Regions from separate parts of the Camelimonas sp. FR25 genome, predicted to be linked through region 2. Evidence: predicted binding sites of a transcription regulator. Region 2 holds the regulator's gene; each other region holds the start of a gene.
What was found. The regulator PhoB, encoded in region 2, activates phosphate uptake and scavenging genes when phosphate is short. The targets are predictions, from matches to a motif close to TGTCATNNANCTGTCAT.

Region 1 (5,044 bases), on a different contig from region 2:
AGGGTTGACCGACAGATCGAGACCGCCGAGCACGTCGACCCGGCCATCCTTGCCGCTGAACGACTTGCGCAAGCCGCTGACGGCCAGTTTTGGCTTCAGAGCGCCCATATTATCCTGCATGTTCAGGGAAGAGGGCGGCGCGCCTGTGGCGCCGCCAGCGTGCCCCGGTCGCGATGACGACCGCGAATTATTCGGCGGCTGTCTGCGCCGCGGCCCCGGTCACCTGGGCGAACTCCAGCGCAACATCGGTCTCAAGATCGATGTGCAGCGCCTCATCCACGCGTTTGAAGAAGCTGCACAGGGCGATGCGCAGGGTCAGCTCGACGATCTGCTCTTCAGAAAAATGCGCGCGCAATTGCGCGAACTGAGCGTTGCTGACGCGGGCGGAGTCGCGGGTGACCTGCACGGCGTAATCGCGCACCAGATGATCCAGCGCATCGAAGCCAGGCACCTGCGGCTCAAGCAGATTGTCGATCGACTCTTTGGCAAGGCCCGTGCTGAGCGACTGGTTGGTGTGATGCGCCACGCAATAGGAGCAGGCATGCGCCTTGGAGGCGCTGAGCAGCGCGATCTCAAGGTGACGCGGCGAAATCAGCGCGTCGGCCTTGGACTGCAGCAGATAAGAGAAAATGTGCTGCAGCGCCGGCGGCCGGTGGGCGAAGGCGCGCAGCAGATTGTGATAGGGGCCATAGCTGGCGAGAATGCGCGAATAGACGTCGCTGGCGTCGCCCTGAAGGTCGGACGGCTCAAGTGCGGTGACGCGGGCCATGGCGGTGCTCCCGGTGAGAAAGCGCCAATGGCCGCCGCGGCCCCGCCGCCTGCCGCAGCAGTCTGGAGGGCCTCGCCAGCCAGTAGCGGGAATGACCCAGGCGCCGACGCCGGACTGTAGGTTTGGTCCGGGCGTTCCGACGCATGCGGCCAGGGAAAAATGCGCAGTAATCGCCTGCCGCAAGGCAAGCGGCGCGCGAATTGATGTGCGGGAACATTGCCCATCAATTCACGAAAGCGTCAACTGTTGCGCTGCCCAATATACAGTCAATGCCGGGAAATGGTTTTCAATCCCATGGCCTTGTGGAGAATAAACTGCTGAAAGGGGGGCGGGGGGGCAAACGGCAGGCTTGCTCGATCAATGAACCGCTGGCCCGACAATGAACCGTGCGTTGCGTGTAGGGCGGCGCCGATTAACGGGCGCCTTGCCCGCGCCGCAACTCGCGCCGCAACCCGCGCCGTCATGCCCGCGCTTGTCGCGGGCATCCACGTCTTGCTGCGCGGTTGCGCGGGCGACGACGGCGGTCAGTAGGGAGGCGCCATGGCCAGAGCCGCTCGCCTATTGACTGCCGCGAACGCCTGACAACGGCCAAGACGTGGATGGTCGGGTCAAGCCCGACCATGACGGCGGTGAGGTGAGTGGCGCCAGCAATAGCCGGGCCTCGCGTTGGGCCCTACGCTTGGGCCATCGGGCGCCTTTCCCACACCTTTCCCCAGCCGCAACCCGCGCCGTCATGCCCGCGCTTGTCGCGGGTATCCACGTCTTGCTGCGCGGCTGCAGGAGCGACGTTGGCATCAAGGCGGCGCGATCGGTGCTGCGGGGGCCGGTGCGCCGGGCCATGGTTGATCGATCGCCGGGCAGAGCCTGGTCAGCCGCGGAACATAAACCGCTCGATCACCTGAAATGGCGCGTCGCGATCGCTCTGGCGCAGCACCGCCAGCGCATCCAGATGCAGGGGCGGCTGGCCGAACCAGGCCGCCAGCGCGCCGCGCCATTGCGCCAGCCGCTCCTCATCGAGGCGGTCTGACAGGGTCATGTGGAAACGGAACGCCTCAAACACCCACGGATAGCCCCAGCGCTGCTGCAGCGCCCGCTGGCGTGGCGCAAGCTGCTCCGGTGGGCGGCGGGCGAGGTCTGCGGCGTTGAGCGGCGCGCGGAAGCGGTCGAAAAAGGCCACGATCTCCGCCGCCATCATGCCGAGGGCCGGCGGCGGCGCCACAGGCTCCAGCGCAACGAACAGGCCAGGGCCTGCCACCTGCATCAGGCCAGCGTGGAGCGGCGTCGCAAGGGCGCAAAAGCTCCGCGCCGCCTCCAGCAGATCGGCCTCGGCGACGCCATCGCGCAGGGTGAACGGCGGCTTGAGCGTGGCATGGAAGCCATATTTGCGCGCCTGCCGCACATGCTGCGCCACATCCTCGCCCGCAAGGCCCGCCACCTGCGGCGGCGCGACGGCCTGGCCGGTGTAACAGTCATGGCCGAGCAGGGCGCTGCCCTTGCGAAACAGCCGGGATTGCGGATCGGGAAGGTAATAGAGTGCGTAGCGCATGGCGTCCTGTGCTGGCGCCGGGCTGGCGCGTCAGCCGCCCTGCCTGCCAGGTGGATGTGACGATAGCACGACACGCGCCGCCTGCACGGCTTCGCCACGTCCCGTCACAGCCGCCGCTGGCAAGCCATGCAATGGCCCTGGGCGACGCCGCCGAAGGCGTCGACCAGATCGGCTCAGTCTGGCCCAGCCTCGCCTCAGTTAGGCGTGATCACCGTTTTGACCACGCCAGGCTCGCGCGATTCAAACAGACGGTAGGCTTCGGCGCCCTGATCGAGCGGCAGGCGGTGGCTGATGTAGCGCTCTGGCCGCAGGCGGCCCGATTGCACCAGCGGGAACAGCGCCGGCAGTTCCTCCGGCACCGAGCAGGTGCCGATGCGGAAGGTGAGGCCAGCGGCGAAGGCGCGCTCCAGCGGGAAGGCGTAGCGCCGCGATTGCTGCACGCCGATCACCGACACCGTGCCGCGCCGGGTGACGAGGCGCAGCGCCAGATCCACCGTCGCGTCATGGCCGACTGCCTCAATGACGCAATCCACCTTGCGGCCGTGGGTATCCTGCTTGACGCGCTCCAGCGCCTCTTCTGGCGCAAGGGCGATGGCGCCGGATTCCGCCGCCAGCGCCCGGCGTCCCGCCACCGGATCGATGGCGTAGACCGTATGCGCGCCCATGACGAACGCGCTGTCGACGGCCATCAGGCCGATCGGGCCGAGGCCAATCACCGCGACACTAGAGCCTGGGCGAATATCGGCGTTGCGGGCGCCGAACCAGGCGGTGGACAGCGCGTCGGTCATCATCAGCGCCTGCTCGGCGGTGACGCCCTCGGGGATCTTGACGGCGTTCATGTCGCCAGCCGGCACGCGGAAGAACTCGGCCTGCACGCCCTGCAGTTTCGCCGACAGGCCATAGCAGGCGCCTGCGTTGAATTCGCAATGGATGACATTGCCCGCCAGGCATGAGCGGCAGGCGCCGCAACCGACGGCGGCTGGCATCATCACCTTGTCGCCGACCTTCAGGCGATGCACGGCGCGGCCCGTCTCCACCACCTCGCCAACCGCCTCATGACCGACGCAGAAGCCAACGTCCTCAGAGAAACCATGGCCGTGATAAATGTGCAGGTCGCTGCCGCAGATCGAGCAGGCCTCCATTTTGACGATGACGTCGCGATCAGACTGCAGCGCCGGATCGTCCATCGCCTCGCAACGGATGTCGCGTTCACCAAAATATCTCAGCGCCTTCATCGCACCGCTTCCCCCTTGTTGTTGTCGCCGCCGCCGTTCGACGCTTGACGTCGCCGATGCCGGACATGGCCCGACTTGCGAGGCCGCGACGGTCCTCGTCAGCCGCATACGCTGATTTTCGCGCCGGCGCCAAGCCGGACGCCGCCGCGTCGCGTCCGTGGCGCGCCACGGCCTGCCGGGCAAGCGGCGGTGAGGGGAAGGCGATGGGCCGGGCGGGGCTTGAGCCGCGCGTGGGCTCACGAGGGAAAACCGCGGACGTTGGCGCGAGAGCGCGGCGAGGGCTCGGCAAGGACTCGGCAAGCGCTCGGCAATGGCGCGGCAAGAGATGCGGCAAGGGATGCGGCTAGCGGCGTGGCGGCAGTTTGGGCAGGATGGCCAGGCGAGCACGCGTGGAACACTGGCAGTGCAGGCGACAAACCGGTCCACATCGCCTCACCAGATCATCGCCAAAGCATCGCCGCCCGTTGTGCCGTCGCCAGGGGGATGGGCGACGGAGCTACATGTCAATTGCGATGGTTGCGCGCGCATCTTGTGCGCCGGCGCACGCCAGCCGCCGCGCCGTTTTGGCATGTCAATATCCCAGCACGTTAACCCCATTGCTTAAGGCGTCGCCAGGGCGGCCCCCGCTACAGCCTGAGCAGCAACAGGAGGCGCCCATGTCCATTTTCATCGCCATCATCGCCGGGCTCGTGGTCGCAGGCGCCGTCGGCGCCGCCGAATACGCCAGCCTGCGTCGCAGCGCCCAGGGCTAAGGTCGCCGCCGTTCCCTGACATGGCGCGTACCAGCAGCCAAGCGGGGGGCGGGGTCTTATGGCGGGGGCCGTCAAGCCACGCGATCGCCGCGCCAGCGTCCTCACTCAGCCGCCAGGCTGTCAGCGGAGAGGCGCGCCAGATCGGCGTCGACCATCTCGCGCATGGTGTCGGCGGCGCTGCGACGCGGCGTCCAGCCGATGCGCGCCCTGGCCAGCCGCGCGTCGCCGCGCAGACAATCCACTTCCGCCGGTCGTAACAGCGCCGGGTCGTGGCGCACATGCGCCTGCATATCGAGGCCAGCATGGGCGAAGGCGATCTGGCATAGTTGCCGCACGCTGAGCGCCTCGCCCGTGGCGATCACCAGATCCAGCGGCTTGGGCTGCTGCTGCATCAGCCACATCGCCTCCACATAGTCTTCCGCATGGCCCCAGTCGCGCTGGGCATCCATGGCGCCGAGCGTCAGCTGGCGCTGCCGGCCAAGGCGAATGGCCGCCACGGCGCGGCTGATGCGACGCCTGACGACTCCTCGCCGCGCAGCGGCGATTCATGGTTGAACAGGATGCCGCAACTGGCGTGCAGGCCGAAGCTTTCGCGATAATTCACCGTCAGCCAATGGGCGTGCAATTTGGCGGCGGCATAGGGCGAGCGCGGCTGGAACGGCGTCTGCTCATTCTGCAGCGCGGCGCCGGACTGGCCGAACATCTCAGACGTCGACGCCTGGTAATAGCGCAGGCGCGCGCC
Region 2 (5,044 bases):
CCACCAGATGCGGATGGGCGTGGCCGACCGAATTGACGGCGATGCCGGAGCCGAAGTCGAGATATCGCTCGCCGTCGCGCGCCGTCAGCCAGACACCCTGGCCCCGTTCGAACTGAAGGTCTACACGCGCAAAAGTTGGCAAAAGCGGCGACGTCACGAACCGCACTCCCTGATGGCGGCGCCTGCCCGGACATCCACATTGTCCATGCCGACGATGGCGCCGCGTGAGCGCACCCCCTGTCGCCACCCAAAAAGGCCTTGCGCCAGGCGATGCAAAAACAGCAAAATAGCGCCCTGTCGCAGCCATAGCGCAACAGTCGCCCTGTGCAGACGGACGCCGACCAGCAGCCTGTGCGCCCATGAAAATCAAAGTGCCGCCCTGTCGAGGGCGGCACTTGCGGTATTTTAAGGTGCGCACGGAATCTGTCAATCAGTGGACCGCTACAACCGCAGGCGCCTCGGCGCAGCGCAGCGCCCAGTATTTGATCAATTCTGACCAGTCCTTATTCCCGCAACGCCATAACCCATGCTGACGCGTGCCTGCGGCGGCGCAGGCGACAGAACCTCTGACCGCCGCGCCGCCATCGCCCTGCCCCTGCGTCACCAGGCGCACAGCGCCCATATGCATCAGCCCGGCCCGACCTGCGCCACGGCTGCCGGAAGGACACCCTGGCGACGTGACGCGCACATGACGGCGACAGGCCCCGGGGCCCTTCAAGCACAGGTAGTGATGGCCGCCGCCAGATTGCTGTGTTATCCCGCCCTGTCTCCACGTCCGGCGGGTCCACGCCAGATAAATCCTTGAAAAAGCGTGATCACGGACTCGTTTTCAGCATGTTCCTGGGGAAAACGGTCAGGACGGTCTGCGCGTGGTTGTAGGCCGTTGGCGCCATCTTGTATGGTCGGGACAGTATCCCACGATATCTCGTGGCGCCGCCTGTGGGGCGGAGTGAAGTTTTGCGTAGCTGGATTTATTCGGCGCGTTTACGCAAATTTTCTGCAAGTGCGATTATGGTGCGGAGGAACGTATGAGCGAGGCTGGAAGCGGCTGGAGCGACGAACGCGTCGAACTGCTGAAAAAGCTTTGGGCCGAAGGGCTCAGCGCCAGCCAGATCGCCACGGCGATGGGCGGAGTGACCCGTAACGCCGTTATCGGCAAGGTGCACCGGCTCGGCCTGTCGGGCCGCGCCAAATCCAACGCCTCTGGCGCCCAGAAGCAGCGCAAGACCGTGACCGTGGCCACCGCCACGCGGACCGTCGCCGCCGTGGGCGCGCGGGCCGGCGCGGCAGTCGCCGCCATTCAAGTGGTGCAGAGCACGACCGTGCTGAACACGGTGTCGCTGGCATCCGAGGCCCCGGCCGCAGCGCCAGCCGCCGCCGCTGTCACCCAGACCCCAGGCGGGGCCAGCGCCATGGCCGCCCCGGAGTCCCAGCGCGTCACCATCATGGAGCTGCGCGAGAACATGTGCCGCTGGCCGATGGGCGACCCGACGACGGCGGATTTCTGCTTCTGCGGCAACCGCACGACGCCAGGCATCCCCTATTGCAACTTCCACAGCCGCATCGCCTACCAGCCGCCGGAGCGGCGGCGCGACCGTCGCAGCAACTGAGCTGAGGCAGACGGCCCCCGCGCGCTGCGCGATGTAGCTGCAAACACGCTCTTCATGAACCCGCCGCGAGGCGGGTTTTTGTTTGGGCCAGGCGTGAGGGGGGAGCGCAATCTGGAAAAGGGCGATTTGCCCGCGGCGGCGTCACGCGGGCGCCCATGGCGCAACGGGCGGCGCGCGGAAAACAGCAGCTCTGTAGCTGGCTGACGCGGTTGATCAGACTTTGCCCTGGACAGCCCTCACCATGCCCAATCGGCATTGCCGTCCCGCACGACGTCGCAGCGCACGATGGCGGCGCGCAGGCGCACGACCGCGCGGCCTGCCCTGTCCCGGTTGGCGACCGCCGCAGGCGCGGGCCCCAACCCTACAGGCCCGGGCGCAAACGCCTCAGGCCCGGACGCAAGCCATTCAGGCGCGGGCAAACGTCTCGTCAAAGGAATAGCCGGAGCCGCGCACGGTGCGGATCGGGTCGGGCTGGCGGGCGCGATTGATCGCCTTGCGCAGGCGGCCGACATGCACGTCGACGGTGCGTTCGTCGATATAGACGTCCCGGCCCCAGACGCTGTCGAGCAATTGCTCGCGGGTGAACACCCGGCCGGGGCTCTGCATCAGAAATTCCAGCAACTTGAATTCGGTCGGGCCGAGGTGCAACTCGCGATCAGCCCGGCGCACCCGTCGGGTTTCGCGATCCAGCTCGATGTCGCCGGCGCTAAGCATTGAAGCGACATGGCCGGGCTTGGCGCGGCGCAACAGGGCGCGGACACGGGCCAGCAGCTCCGGCACCGAGAATGGCTTGACCACATAATCATCGGCGCCGGTGGCGAGGCCACGAATGCGCTCGGCCTCTTCGCCGCGCGCCGTCAGCATGATCACCGGCAGGCGGGCGGTTTCCTCGCGCTGGCGCAGGCGGCGGCACAGCTCGATGCCCGACAGGCCAGGCAGCATCCAGTCGAGCAGGGCCAGGTCCGGCGGGGCCTCCTGCAGCCGCACTTCGGCCTCATCGCCCCGGGCGACGCTGTCGACCTCATAGCCCTCGGCCTCAAGGTTGTAGCGGAGCAGGAGCGCCAGGGATTCCTCATCCTCAACGATCAGAATGCGTGTAGCCATCGTGTACTCCTCGCGCGCGACCCGCTCCCGGCGCCTGCTGCGGCGCCTCTGCGCCAGCGGCCGCCCCGGCTGCGCCGCCGTTCAGGTCGGGCGCCGCGCCGTCGCGATCATCCTCGGGCCGCCTGCGCAGGACGCAGGCTCCCTGCCCACGCGAAGCCCGCGCGGCCATTCATGCCAGTCAACACAAACAGTCTTCAGCCTGGCCGGCTCAGCGCCGCGCCCAGGCAGTACAGTGGCGCGCCAGCGTCAGGCGCCGTCGCCGAGCGGCTCCATGCTGCTCGAATCCTTCTTCGGGCGCTCGGAGACCAGCGGATTGCCGGTGACCAGATAATAGATGGTCTCGGCGATATTGGTGGTGTGGTCGCCGATACGCTCGATATTCTTGGCGCAGAACAGCAGATGGGTGCAGAAGCCGATATTGCGCGGGTCTTCCATCATATAAGTCAGCAGCTCACGGAACAGCGACGTGTACAGGGCGTCGATCTCGCCGTCGCGCTTCCACACGTCGATGGCGGCGTTAACGTCCTGCTGGATGAAGCCGTCGAGCACGTCCTTGAGCTGCTCCTGCACCAGATCGCTCATATGCTCGACGCCCACGACGATGCGGGCGGGCTGCATCTGGCCGCTGATGGCCACGGCGCGCTTGGCGATATTCTTGGCCAGATCGCCGATGCGCTCGACGTCGCCGGCGACGCGAATGGCCGAGATGATCTCGCGCAGGTCCACCGCCATCGGCTGGCGGCGGGCGATGGTGAGAATGGCGTGCTCCTCGATCTCGCGCTGCAGCGTGTCGAGGCGGCTGTCGGTGTTGATCACCGACTGGGCAAGCTCGGCGTCGCGGCGCACCAGAGCGCGGGTCGCGTCGTCCAGCATCTTCTCGGCGATGCCGCCCATCTCCACCACGCGACCGCGCAGCGCCGCCAGTTCGGCGTCATAGGCGGAAACAATGTGCTCGGCCATGCTCTGTACTCCCCTGCGGAGCGGCGGCGCCTGAGGCGCCATGGCGCCCGACTGCTGCGGCGCATTTGTGGAACGGCGCCAGGCGACGACGCCTGACGCGGCAAATGGGTTCAGGACTGGCGGGCTACGCCCGCCGCGGCTCAGCCGAAGCGGCCGGTGATGTAGTCCTGGGTGCGCTGATCAGACGGCGTGGTGAAAATCCGCGACGTCTCGTCGAACTCGATCAGCTCGCCCAGATACATGAAGGCGGTGTACTCGGAGCAGCGCGCCGCCTGCTGCATGTTATGCGTGACGATGGCGATGGTGTATTCGGCCTTCAGCTCATCGATCAGCTCTTCGATCTTGGCGGTCGAGATCGGGTCGAGCGCCGAGCACGGCTCATCGAGCAGGATCACTTCGGGCTTCACCGCGACCGTGCGCGCGATGCACAGGCGCTGCTGCTGGCCGCCGGAGAGGCTCTGGCCCGAGGCGGTGAGCTTGTCCTTCACCTCGTTCCACAGCGCGGCGCGGCGCAGCGAGCTCTCCACCCGCTCATCCATCTCCGACTTCGACAGCTTCTCATACAGCCGCACGCCGAAGGCGATGTTGTCATAGATGCTCATCGGGAACGGCGTCGGCTTCTGGAACACCATGCCGACGCGCGAGCGCAGGAAGTTGAGGTCCTGCTTCGGCGACAGAATGTTCTCGCCGTCGAGCAGCACCTCGCCCTCGGCGCGCTGGCCCGGGTAGAGGTCGTACATGCGGTTGAGGATGCGCAGCAGCGTGGACTTGCCACAGCCCGACGGGCCGATGAAGGCCGTGACCTTGCGCTCGTACAGCGGCAGCGAGATGCCCTTCAGGGCAAGCGAGTCGCCGTAGAAGAACTTCAGGTCGCGGACGGAGATTTTCTCATCGGCGGGCGACATCTGCGGCCTTGCTCCTGCGATGGTGGGGGCTGGAGCCATGGTGGCCCCGGCGGTGGTGCGGGCGGACATGGTCATGGTCGGCTCCCGGCTCACTGGCGGCTACGCGCGGCGATGACACGCGCAAGGATGGACAGGGTCAACACCGACATGGTGATGATCAGGGCGCCGGTCCAGGCCAGCTGCTGCCAGTCCTTGTAGGGCGACAGGGCGAACTGGAAGATCACGACCGGAAGGCTGGCCATGGGCGCGTTGAGATTGGTGCTGGCGAACTGGTTGTTCAGCGCGGTGAACAGCAGCGGCGCGGTCTCGCCGGAGATGCGGGCGATGGCCAGCAGCACGCCGGTGATCATGCCGGCGCGGGCGGCGCGATAGGCGATGCGGCGAATGACCAGATAGCGCGGCATGCCCAGGGCCGAAGCGGCCTCACGCAGCTGGTTCGGCACCAGATTGAGCATGTCCTCGGTG
Region 3 (5,044 bases), on a different contig from region 2:
CTGCGGGCCAAGGATCGCCGCCGTCACCTGCACGCCGCCCGTGCCCCAGCCATAGGGCATCGGCATTTCACGCGAGGCGAAGGGGACCTGGTAGCCAGGCACGGCGATGGCCTTGAGGATGGCGCGGCGGATCATCCGCTTGGTCTGCTCATCGAGGTAAGCAAAATTGTAGCCAGCGGCGGCTGCGGGGCTGGTGTGCGGGCTCATTCTGCAGCCTCCAGGGTGGGCGTGGCGCCAGCGTCGGGCGTGGATGCTGCGGTCGTCGCAGGCGTTTCGGCAGCAGCGGCCTTCGGCTGGCCGCTTGCCGGCGCGTCCTGCTGGCGCGCGGCGTATTCGGCGCGCATCTTGCGCACCAGCTCCAGCTCGGCCTGGAAATCGACGTAATGCGGCAATTTCAGATGCTCGACGAAGCCCGTGGCCTGCAGCGGGTCGCAATGGGCCAGCACGAATTCCTCGTCCTGGGCCGGTGAGGTCAGCTCTTCACCGAGCTCGCGCGCCCTCAGGCTGCGGTCGACCAGGGCCATGGCCATGGTCTTGCGCTCCGCCGCGCCAAAGGCGAGGCCATAGCCGCGCGAGAACTGCGGCGGCCGCTGCTTCGAGCCGAGGAACTGGTTGACCATCTGGCATTCGGTCAGCGTGATGCGGCCAAGCGGCACGGCGAAGCCGAGCTCTTCCGGCACATAATCCACCGCCACATCGCCGGTGCGGATTTCGCCGACGAAGGGGTGGGTGCGGCCATAGCCGCGCTGGGTCGAATAGCCGAGTGCGAGGATGAAGCCCTCATCGCCGCGCGCCAGCGCCTGCAGGCGCAGCGGGCGCTCCGCCGGAAAGTCCAGCGGCGTGCGGGTGAGATCGGGGGCGGGCGCGCCGGTGCATATGTTGCGCTCAATCAGGCTCTCGCCATCGAGCAGGTCGGTGACGCGCGGGCAGTCGCGGCTGTCGGCGCCGGGATCGGCCACCGCCGGCGCTTCCGGCTCGCCGCCCGCCGCGAGGGCGAAATCGACAAGACGGTGCGTGTAGTCGAAGGTCGGGCCGAGCACCTGGCCGCCGGGAATATCCTTGAACGTCGCCGACACGCGGCGGTGGATGCGCATCTGCGCCGTGTCCACCGGGGTCGAGGCGCCGAAGCGTGGCACGGTGTTGCGCCAGGCGCGCACCAGAAAGATCGCCTCGGTGACGTCGCCGCGCGCCTGCTTCAGCGCCAGCGCCGCCAGATCCCGGTCGTAAACCGAGCCCTCGGTCATGATGCGATCGACCAGCAGGCTCATCTGCTCGCGGATCTGTTCGACGTCGAGCTCGGGGACGGCGCGGTCGCCGCGCCGCCGGTCGGCGAGCAGGCGGTGGGCGTTGGCGATGGCGGCTTCGCCGCCTTTGACAGCCACATACATGGTCAGTCTCCTCAGGCGTGGGCGGCTGGCGCAGCAGACGCGGTCGCCGACGCGGGCGCCATGTGCGGCGCGCTGGAGCGTGGCAGGGCCGAAACCGCGCCGCGCGCCACGAAGATCAGGTCCACGCCCAGCGGATATTGGGCGCGATTGGCGGCGATCTGGCTGATGAAATCCGCCGGCAGCCGCTCGGCGGCGCAGCGGCCGGCGGCGTCGCTGGCGATGCCCGGTCCGGTAAATTGCGCCCCGTCGGCTGCGGCGAAGCCGCCAGCCTCCAGCACCAGCGTGGCGGACTGGTCGGGGTAATGCGCCGTGCCCTGCGGGAAGGCGGCGAGCGGTGGGCACAGCTCGGGCGCGCTGACCAGCGCGAAGTCAGCGCTGGCCGCGTCGTCGGTCAGCGTCGCCCCGGTGTGAAAGCGCAGGTAATGCGTCACCTCGGGGGAGGCGCGCAGCGCCTCATCCAGCCACAGCCGCGTGTCCGTATCGGCGAGGGTGAGGGCGACCGCCGCGAGCTCCGCCGACAGCGGGGCCGGGGCCTCGACGGCGATGGTCAGCGGCTGCACGCTGGTCGGACGGGCCATGGCCTCCATCACCGCCCGGAACACGGATTGCGATTCAATCGCCGCATCGGTGAAACCGCGCATCAGTCTTCTCCGCGGGTCATGGTGAAGAAATTCACCCGGGTCGCGGCGATGCGCGCCTCGGTCTGGGCGAGATCGGCGGCGATGCGCGCCTTGACCGGCTGCAACGCCGCCTGCACCACCCCGGCGTGCGCCGGGCTCTGCAACAAAGCGTCAATTTCGGCCGCCTTGCGGGCCCGGTCGCGGTCGCGGCCTGGGGTGAAGGCGTAACCCTCTTCGCCGCCATCGAGCTGGACGACGCAGCGGGTGATGGTCATTTCGCCCAGATTGAAAGCGTCGCCATCGCCGCCAATGCGGCCACGCACCATCACCAGCCCGGATTCGGGGCGGCGTAGTTCACGGATGGCGCCGGCATAGCCACAGGCCGCGACAACCTCCGCCAGTTCTGCGGTGGTGGCCTCGGCGCAAATGGCCATCACAGCCTGACGCGCCTCCGTCACGCTCGGGGCTGGCGCTGCATTCAGCGCATCAGCAGGGGGGGTCGTGCACAGCATTGCGATAAACTCATCCACCAAATGTCTCAATCAACTTGTCTGGTTGTGTAGACAAATATGCGTGGCGCATGACATCTGAATGACGCAGCGCGCCGCTATTCAATGCCCGGTGGATGACCTGCCGGTGACAGAGTCGGACAGTGGCTGGGGGGCGGACGCCTGGCAGGGGGCAAGGGCCTTGCGACGGCCTGTGATTGTGCGGCGGCCATGCGCCTGCAAAGCTGTGCGCCGCTTACGCCCTGCGCCTGTAACACCGCGCCCTGGGCGCGACCGGACGATTGATGGACGACGTGGTGAGTGAACTGACACAGCAATTGCAGCAAGGCTCGGGGCCCGATCGCCAGATCAGGCGTGGCGGCGGCACCACGGCGTGGCGCCAGATCGCCGATGCGCTTTTGGCTGACATTCATGCTGGAAGGCTGGCCCCGGGCGACCGGCTGCCGACCGAAGCGGAGCTGTCCGCCAGCTTCGGCGTCAACCGGCACACCGTGCGGCGGGCGCTGGCGACGCTGGCCGCCGATGGCGTGGTGCGCGCCACCCAAGGGCGAGGCGCCTTCGTCGAGAACGCGCCGCTGCCTTATCCGGTCAGCCGCCGCACCCGCTTCTCTGCGGCGCTCGCCAGGGTGGGCAAGGAGGCGTCTGGGGTTTTGCTGTCATCGGGCGCGATCGCCGCGCCGCCTGCGGTCGCGGCGGCGCTGGGTCTTGAGCCTGGCGCACAGGTGCTGCAACTGGTGACGTTGAGCAGCGGTGACGCGACGCCGCTGTCGCTGGCCCACACCCATCTGCCGCTGCCGCGCTTTGACAGGCTGGATGCGGATTACGCCCGCAGCGGCTCGATGACCCGCGCCTTGCAGCTGTCCGGCGTCAGCGACTACACCCGCGCCAGCACGCGGGTGCGGGCCCGCCTCGCCGACAGCGTGGAATCGCAGCATCTGGAGCTGGCGCCGGGGCGGGCGTTGCTGGTGGTCGACAGCGTCAATGTCGATCTGGATGGCGCGCCAATCCAGGCTACCCGCACCCTGTTCGCCGCCGATCGGGTTGAACTCGACATCGAAACCTGAACGGGCAGCCGTAAACGAAAAGGGCCGGTGAGCAGCGCCCACCGGCCAAGGTTGCGCGATCGGGATCACGCGGAGGTATGCAGAGTGAAGGATGGAACCCGCTGCGCAAGGCGCATCGGGCGCCGGTCAGGCCCGGGCGGCGCCCGGGCCTTGCAGGTTGGGGATGTATCAGCATGGTCGCGACCTGGTGTCAGGCCGCTTTCTGAACACCCCCAGTAATGATCGCCGCCCGCAGCTTGCCGGACAGACGATCAATCAGTGACACCGCGATCAGCACCAGCAGGATGGCGAAGGACACGCCCTGCCATTCGAACATCCGGATCTGTTCGGACAGATAAAGGCCAATGCCGCCAGCGCCGACAATGCCGATGATGGTGCTCGAACGGGTGTTGGATTCGAAATAATACAGCACCTGGCCGGCGAGGATCGGCAACACCTGCGGCAGCACGCCAAAGCGCACCTGGCCCCAATGGGCGCCGCCGGTGGAGGCGATGCCTTCCACAGGCTTGCGGTCGGCGGCCTCGATCGCTTCCGAGAACAGCTTGCCGAACAGGCCGATGTCGGAGGTCATGATCGCCAGCACGCCGGCGAACGGACCCAGCCCCACCACATTGATCCACAACAGCGCCCAGATCAGCGTGTCGACGCCGCGCACGCAATCGAGGCTGCGGCGGGTGAAGAAGCGGGCGATCTGGCTGAAGGTGGTGTTGCGCGCGGCGAGAAAGGCCAGCGGCAAAGCGAGAACCGCCGCGCCCAGCGTGCCGAGGAAGGCGATGGCGATGGTCTCGCCCATGGCCTTGAACACGAACAGCGCCTGGGAGACGCTGCCTGGCCATGGCGGCAGCATCAGCCAGACAATGTCGCCGATGCGCACAAGGCCGGTGATGATCCGGGTCAGCGAGAAGTCGAACCGCCACAGGGCCAGCGCCACCAGCGCCAGCGCCGCGAAAGTGATCAGCCAGGGCGCCAGCCGGCGCCACAGCGGCGCGGTGAAGCTGGCCGGATAGGCGGCCCTGAGCCGGGCGATGTCGGCGGCGCTGACAGCGACGCCATGGGAAAGGTGCGAGGGGGCGGCGTCAGCAGGCGTGCTCATGCATGGGCCTCACGGCCGATCAGCGCGTGACGCAGCTTCTCGGAGCCAAAATCAATCAGGAAAACGCAGAGCACGATCAGCGCCAGCAGCGCGGAGACGTCGGCGTAATAGAATTTGCGGATGGATTCGATCAGATCCATGCCAATGCCGCCAGCGCCGACGAAGCCCATCACCGAGGCGCCGCGCACATTGACCTCAAAGCGCATCAGCACATAGCTGACCACATTCGACAGCATCTGCGGCACGACCGCGAAGCGGATCATCGGCCAGCGCCCGGCCCCGGTGGCGACGAGGCCTTCCACCGGCTTCATGTCGATATTGTCGACCACCTCGGAGAATTGCTTGCCGAGGGCGCCCACCGTGTGCACGG

Region 1: AC6A67_RS11145 (DUF1045 domain-containing protein) is a predicted target of PhoB. The motif match lies at 2,372-2,388, and genes of this name have one in related genera.
Region 3: phnG (phosphonate C-P lyase system protein PhnG) is a predicted target of PhoB. The motif match lies at 2,589-2,605, and genes of this name have one in related genera.

What each region holds. Positions count from the first base shown of each region.
Region 1 is NZ_JCAWFG010000084.1:36,407-41,450, forward strand. It holds gene AC6A67_RS11135 (ABC transporter ATP-binding protein) at 1-108, opposite strand, end outside; gene AC6A67_RS11140 (carboxymuconolactone decarboxylase family protein) at 188-769, opposite strand; gene AC6A67_RS11145 (DUF1045 domain-containing protein) at 1,638-2,315, opposite strand; gene AC6A67_RS11150 (alcohol dehydrogenase family protein) at 2,510-3,550, opposite strand; partial or broken gene AC6A67_RS11155 (GDP-mannose 4,6-dehydratase) at 4,404-5,044, opposite strand, start outside.
Region 2 is NZ_JCAWFG010000099.1:25,828-30,871, reverse strand. It holds gene AC6A67_RS14325 (aspartate aminotransferase family protein) at 1-157, opposite strand, end outside; gene AC6A67_RS14320 (GcrA family cell cycle regulator) at 1,029-1,610, shown strand; gene phoB (phosphate regulon transcriptional regulator PhoB) at 2,016-2,714, opposite strand; gene phoU (phosphate signaling complex protein PhoU) at 2,961-3,674, opposite strand; gene pstB (phosphate ABC transporter ATP-binding protein PstB) at 3,815-4,579, opposite strand; gene pstA (phosphate ABC transporter permease PstA) at 4,669-5,044, opposite strand, start outside.
Region 3 is NZ_JCAWFG010000066.1:51,414-56,457, reverse strand. It holds gene AC6A67_RS07735 (alpha-D-ribose 1-methylphosphonate 5-phosphate C-P-lyase PhnJ) at 1-207, opposite strand, end outside; gene AC6A67_RS07730 (carbon-phosphorus lyase complex subunit) at 204-1,388, opposite strand; gene phnH (phosphonate C-P lyase system protein PhnH) at 1,400-2,029, opposite strand; gene phnG (phosphonate C-P lyase system protein PhnG) at 2,029-2,538, opposite strand; gene phnF (phosphonate metabolism transcriptional regulator PhnF) at 2,814-3,581, shown strand; gene phnE (phosphonate ABC transporter, permease protein PhnE) at 3,772-4,674, opposite strand; gene phnE (phosphonate ABC transporter, permease protein PhnE) at 4,671-5,044, opposite strand, start outside.